2 regions of the Streptomyces sp. M2CJ-2 genome follow, and region 1 is predicted to be linked to the other one. Evidence: predicted binding sites of a transcription regulator. Region 1 holds the regulator's gene; the other holds the start of a gene.
The links. Region 1 encodes HspR, which represses chaperone genes until heat shock. Its sites were predicted from a motif close to TTGAGNNNNNNNNNCTCAA; they were not measured.
Positions count from the first base shown of each region.

Region 2: a site for HspR is predicted at 2,050-2,068, ahead of lon (endopeptidase La). Genes of this name have one in related genera too.

Region 1 is NZ_JAESIF010000035.1:53,100-56,320, reverse strand. Features, by position in the region: gene grpE (nucleotide exchange factor GrpE) at 1-316, shown strand, start outside; gene dnaJ (molecular chaperone DnaJ) at 407-1,597, shown strand; gene JL475_RS24095 (heat shock protein transcriptional repressor HspR) at 1,603-2,055, shown strand; gene JL475_RS24090 (sugar ABC transporter substrate-binding protein) at 2,399-3,221, shown strand, end outside.
Region 2 is NZ_JAESIF010000010.1:159,609-162,829, reverse strand. Features, by position in the region: gene JL475_RS11795 (HAMP domain-containing sensor histidine kinase) at 1-344, opposite strand, end outside; gene JL475_RS11790 (response regulator transcription factor) at 341-1,081, opposite strand; gene JL475_RS11785 (spermidine synthase) at 1,204-1,917, opposite strand; gene lon (endopeptidase La) at 2,091-3,221, shown strand, end outside.

The DNA.
Region 1 (3,221 bases):
CGGCGGGTTCAAGTCCGTCGCCGAGTCGCTGGAGTCGACCGTGGCGAAGATGGGCCTGCAGCAGTTCGGCAAGGAGGGCGAGCCCTTCGACCCGACGATCCACGAGGCCCTGATGCACTCCTACGCCCCGGACGTCACCGAGACGACGTGCGTGGCGATCCTGCAGCCCGGGTACCGCATCGGTGAGCGCACCATCCGCCCCGCGCGGGTGGCCGTGGCCGAACCGCAGCCGGGCGCTCAGCCGGGCAAGCCGGCCGAGGAGGAGACCGAGGCGGCCGCGGACGAAAAGGAGACCGGTGGCCCTCAGGAGGGCTGACGCCTCAGCGGGCGTGAGGAAGCCGGGGCGGGCCGGGCAGGCAGGACCTGCCGGGCCGCCCCGGCGGGCAAGGAAGGAGGGACGTCGGGGATGAGCACCAAGGACTTCATCGAGAAGGACTACTACAAGGTCCTCGGCGTGCCTCAGGACGCCACCGAGGCCGAGATCAAGAAGGCGTACCGGAAGCTCGCCCGCGAGTACCACCCGGACGCCAACAAGGGCAACGCCAAGGCGGAGGAGCGGTTCAAGGAGATCTCCGAGGCGAACGACGTCCTCGGCGACCCCAAGAAGCGCAAGGAGTACGACGAGGCCCGGTCGCTCTTCGGCGGCGGCGGCTTCCGGCCGGGACCGGGGGCGGGCGGCGCCGGGTCGTTCAACTTCGACCTGGGTGACCTCTTCGGAGGCGGCCAGGGAGGACAGGGCGGCCAGGGCGGCGCCGGCGGGTTCGGCGGCGGGATCGGCGACGTCTTCGGCGGGCTGTTCAACCGCGGCGGCACCGGCACCACGCGGACCCAGCCCCGGCGCGGCCAGGACATCGAGTCCGAGGTCACCCTGAGCTTCACCGAGGCCATCGAGGGGGCGACGGTCCCGCTGCGGATGTCCTCCCAGCAGGCCTGCAAGGGCTGTTCGGGCACCGGCGACAAGAACGGCACACCGCGCGTGTGCCCGACCTGTGTCGGCACCGGGCAGGTCGCCCGGGGCAGCGGCGGGGGTTTCTCGCTCACCGACCCGTGCCCGGACTGCAAGGGCCGCGGCCTGATCGCGGAGAACCCCTGCGACATCTGCAAGGGCAGCGGCCGGGCCAAGTCCTCGCGGACGATGCAGGTGCGCATCCCGGCGGGCGTCAGCGACGGCCAGCGCATCCGGCTGCGCGGCAAGGGCGCACCGGGCGAGCGCGGCGGCCCGGCGGGCGACCTGTACGTCGTCGTGCACGTCGGCAGTCACCCGGTGTTCGGCCGCCGGGACGACAATCTCACCGTCACCGTTCCGGTCACCTATCCGGAGGCGGCCCTCGGCGGGGAGATCCGCGTCCCGACGCTCGGCGGTCCGCCGGTCACGCTGAAGCTGCCCCCGGGCACGCCCAACGGGCGGACCATGCGGGCCCGCGGCAAGGGAGCGGTCCGCAAGGACGGCTCGCGCGGCGATCTGCTGGTCACCGTCGAGGTGAGTGTTCCCAAGGACCTGCCGGGGAAGGCTCGTGACGCACTGGAGGCGTATCGCGAGGCGACCGCGGATGAGGATCCGCGGGCGGAGCTGTTCCAGGCAGCGAAGGGAGCTTGATGGAGATGGACGGTCGTCGACGCAATCCGTATGAACTGACGCAGGACACGCCGGTCTACGTCATCTCGGTGGCGGCTCAGCTCTCCGGCCTGCATCCGCAGACCCTGCGCCAGTACGACCGTCTGGGGCTCGTCTCGCCGGACCGCGCCGCCGGCCGGGGCCGCCGCTACTCGGCCCGTGACATCGAGTTGCTCCGTCAGGTGCAGCAGCTGTCGCAGGCGGAGGGCATCAACCTGGCCGGCATCAAGCGCATCATCGAACTGGAGAACCAGGTCGCCGCGCTGCAGGCCCGGGTGGCGGAGCTGGAGGGCGCGCTGGACGGCGCGGCGGCGACCATGCGGCAGCGCGAGGCCGCGGTGCACGCGTCGTACCGCCGGGACCTGGTGCCGTATCAGGAGGTGCAGCAGACCAGCGCGCTGGTGGTGTGGCGGCCGAAGCGTCAGCAGCAGCCCGACTGACCCGACCGAGCGGTCCGGCTGACGGGAAAGTTCCGTTTGGCTGAAAAGTGAAGTGTCCTGAAGGGCCCGGAGGTTCGTCCGAACCTCCGGGCCCTTCACGCGTGTGCGCACGGATGACGCCCCCTCACTCCCCGTCCCGTACGCCCCGCGTACGCCTGTGATCAGCGGATGTGTGCGTCTCCAGGAGATCTGTGCGAGTCTTTCGCCGGCCCCTCACGACTTCAGCGCACCGTGTTGTGTTCATCTCGTTAAGTAGTTGGTCTTGACGCCAGTGGTAGCTGAAGCGTTGGCTTTTCAGTCACATGGGCCGCAATGTTGTGCCCACGTCCAAAACGCACCTGAAGTGAGCCCTCGCATGCGTCGTATCGCCATATCAGTGGCCGCCACCTCGATGTCCGTCATGCTTGCCGGTTGCGGCGTACTCAACGCGACAGGGAGCAGCGACGACGCGAGCCCCACGAAGGGGAACGACATCACGGTCGGACTGCTTCTCCCGGAGAAGGCCAACACCCGGTACGAGCAGTTCGACTACCCCATCTTCAAGAAGAAGGTGGAGTCGCTCACCAACGACAAGGGGAAGGTCGCCTACGCCAACGCCGAGTCGGACGCCGGCAAGCAGTCGAGCCAGATGCAGCAGATGATCGACGACAGGGTCGACGTCATCGTGCTGGACGCGGTCGACTCGAAGGCCATCGCCGAGGACGTGAAGAAGGCCAAGGACGCGGGCATCCCGGTCATCGCCTACGACCGGCTGGCCGAGGGCCCGATCGACGCGTACATCTCCTTCGACAACGAGCTGGTCGGCGAGGTCCAGGGCCGTTCCCTGCTGGAGAAGCTCGGCGGCGACAAGGCGGCCACCAGCAAGATCGTCATGATGAACGGCTCCCCGACCGACCCGAACGCGAAGCAGTTCAAGGCCGGCGCGCTGTCGGAGCTCAAGGGCAAGGTCACCATCGCCAAGTCCTACGACACCAAGGACTGGGCGCCGGAGAACGCCGAGGCCAACATGGTCGAGGCGATCAACGTGATCGGCAAGGACAACATCGCCGCCGTCTACTCGGCCAACGACACCATGGCGGGCGCCATCGTCAAGGCGCTCGAGACCGCCGGTGTGACCGAGCTGCCCCCGATCACCGGCCAGGACGCCGAACTGGCGGGAGTGCAGC
Region 2 (3,221 bases), on a different contig from region 1:
TTGATGGTCTGGGCCAGGTCGCCCAGCTCGTCCCGGCGGTTCTCCCGCACCCGGCGGGTGTAGTCGCCGTGCGAGATGGACCGGGCCACGGCGTTCATGTCGTCCAGCGGCGCGGTGAGCGAGTGCGCCACGAACTGCGTGATGAGCAGCGTGGCGATCATCGAGAAGACCGTGATGAAGCGCAGCTCGGTCTTGGTGTGGACCGCGACCACCGAGAGACCGGTGGTGATCAGCACCGAGATGACGACCAGCGCGCCCAGCTTGGTCTTGATCGAGAACGGGCGGACACCGCCCCGGGGGCCCCGGCCCCCGGGGCCTCTCCGTGTGGCCGGCCCGTCGCTCACGGCGTCGGTGTCTCCAGGGCGTAGCCCACGCCGTGCACGGTGCGGATGCGCTCGGCGCCGATCTTCCGGCGCAGCGCCTTGATGTGGCTGTCGACGGTACGGGTGCCGGAGGCGTCCGCCCAGTCCCAGACCTCGGCCAGCAGCTGCTCCCGGGAGAGCACCGCGCGGGGCGTGTTCGCCAGGCACACCAGCAGGTCGAACTCGGTGGGCGTCAGGTGGACGTCCTCACTGCGCACCCGCACCCTGCGCTGCGCGTGGTCGATCTCCAGCTCGCCCAGGCGCAGGATGCCGCTGCGCGGTGTGGTGGCGGCCAGGGCCGCCCGCTCCATGCGGCGCAGCAGTACGTGCACGCGGGCCGCCAGTTCCCGCATGGAGAACGGCTTGGTCATGTAGTCGTCGGCGCCGACGCCGAGTCCGACCAGCATGTCGGTCTCGTCGTCGCGCGCGGTCAGCATCATGACCGGCACCGGCCGCTGGGCCTGCACGCGCCGGCAGACCTCCAGACCGTCGAAGCCCGGCAGCATGATGTCGAGGATCAGCAGGTCGGGCTGCCATGCCTCCGCCGTGTCGACGGCGGACGGCCCGTCGCCCGCCGTCTGCACCAGGAATCCCTCGGCACGAAGGCGGGTCGCGATGGCGTCCACGATCGTCGCGTCGTCCTCGACCACCAGGACCCGGCGTTGTGCGCCCGGAGTGGCCGCCGCCGTGCCGTTGTGGGAGGTGTGTGTCTGCTCCATCGCCCGCCCCTGAAGTGTGCTTTCCGGAATCCGTGGGGTGATCCGTCTCTGCGCATGACTGCGATTGACGCTTGAATGATCGGCGCCAAGGCAGCAGCGTACGGGGAGCCGCCGCGCCTTTGCTATCCAGGGCGGACGCCGAGGTGCACGACGTCCGGAACGCCCCGGGCAACCGGGACCTCTTCGGTACGCACCTGCTGGAACCCGGCATTACGCAAGGTTTCTTCGAAATCCCCGGACGGCTTGGCCGACCACACCGCGAGTACCCCGCCGGGCCTCAACGCCCTTGCGCAGGCCAGGAGTCCGGCGGGGGAGTAGAGCCCTTGGTTGTCCTCCGTGACGGTCCAGTCGGGCCCGTTGTCGATGTCGAGACAGAGCGCGTCGAACGTGTCGGAAGTCTCATTGACGTACGCCACCAGGTCGGTCTCGACGATCGCCGTGCGGGGGTCGGCGAGGGCGTGCGCGGAGAACGCGGCGAACGGAGGCAGCGGGCCCGCGCGGTGCCAGTCGATGACGGCGGGTTCGCGCTCCACCACGGTGATGCGCCCCCAGCGGGGCTGGGTGGCGGCGTGGGCGAGCGAGAAGCCGACGCCGAGTCCGCCGATGAGGACGTGCGGGCCCGGCCGCGGGCCGTGTCCCGCGCGGGTGTCGGCGGCGTCGAGTGCGGCCAGGGCGGCGTCGATCAGCCGCCGCTCCGAACGGCCGTCGGAGGTGTCCATCAGGAAGCAGCCGTTCGCGATGATCTGCAGCAGGCTGCCGTGCCGGCGGAGCACCACCTCCCCGTACGGGCCCTCGCGGCGGTCCAGGACTTCGGGAATGTCGTACGGGGTGGTCATGCGTTCATCCTGGCAGCACCTTCCGTTCGGCGGGCCGTGCGGGTCGTGTCGTGCGGGAGTTCCCTCCGTCACCCTCGTGAGTGATCGCTGAGAGCGAACGCGATCCGGGGAACATTCGGTGACTCACAGACATTGAGTCGGCATAGCTCAACTTGACTGCCGAAGGGGAGATCATGGCTGCTGAGTCCACATCGCTCGCCCTGCCCGTGCTGCCGCTCGACGACGAGGTCGTGCTGCCCGGGATGGTGGTTCCACTGGACCTGAGCGACTCCGAGGTGCGCGCCGCGGTGGAGGCCGCCCAGGCCGCCGCCGCGTCCGCGCCGGGCAAGCCCCGGGTCCTGCTGGTGCCGCGTATCGACGGGACCTACGCCGGTACCGGCGTCCTGGGCACGGTGGAGCAGGTCGGCAGGCTGGCCGACGGCGACCCGGGCGCCCTGATCCGGGGCCGCGGCCGCGTGCGGATCGGCGCCGGGACCACCGGGCCGGGCGCGGCGCTGTGGGTGGAGGGCACCCGGATCGAGGAGACCGTTCCCGAGCCCCTGCCCGGCCAGGTCGGCGAACTGGTCACGGAGTACAAGGCGCTCGCCACCGCCTGGCTGCGCAAGCGCGGCGCCTGGCAGGTCGTCGACCGGGTCCAGGCCATCGACGACGTCGCCACCCTCGCCGACAACTCCGGTTACTCGCCCTTCCTGACCACCGAACAGAAGGTGGCGCTGCTGGAGACCGCCGACCCGGTGGCCCGGCTGAAGCTCGCCACCCAGCAGCTCCGCGACCACCTCGCCGAGCAGGACGTCGCCGAGTCCATCGCCAAGGACGTCCAGGACGGCGTCGACAAGCAGCAGCGCGAGTTCCTGCTGCGGCGCCAGCTGGAAGCCGTGCGCAAGGAACTGCGCGAGCTGAACGGAGAGAACGGCAAGGACTCCGCCGAGGAGTCCGACGACTACCGGGCCCGCGTCGAGGCCGCCGACCTGCCGGAGAAGGTGCGCGAGGCCGCCCTCAAGGAGGTCGACAAGCTGGAGCGCTCCTCCGACCAGTCGCCCGAGGGCTCGTGGATCCGCACCTGGCTCGACACGGTCCTGGAGATGCCGTGGAACGAGCGGACCGATGACAGCGCCGCCGCGTACGACATCCAGGGCGCCCGGGCCGTGCTCGACGCCGAGCACGCGGGCCTGGAGGACGTGAAGGAACGCATCACCGAGTACCTGGCGGTGCGCAAGCGGCGCGCCGAGCGCGGACTCGGCGTGGTCGGGGGCCGCCGCGGCGGTGCCGTGCTCGCCCTGGTGGGGCCGCCCGGCGTCGGCAAG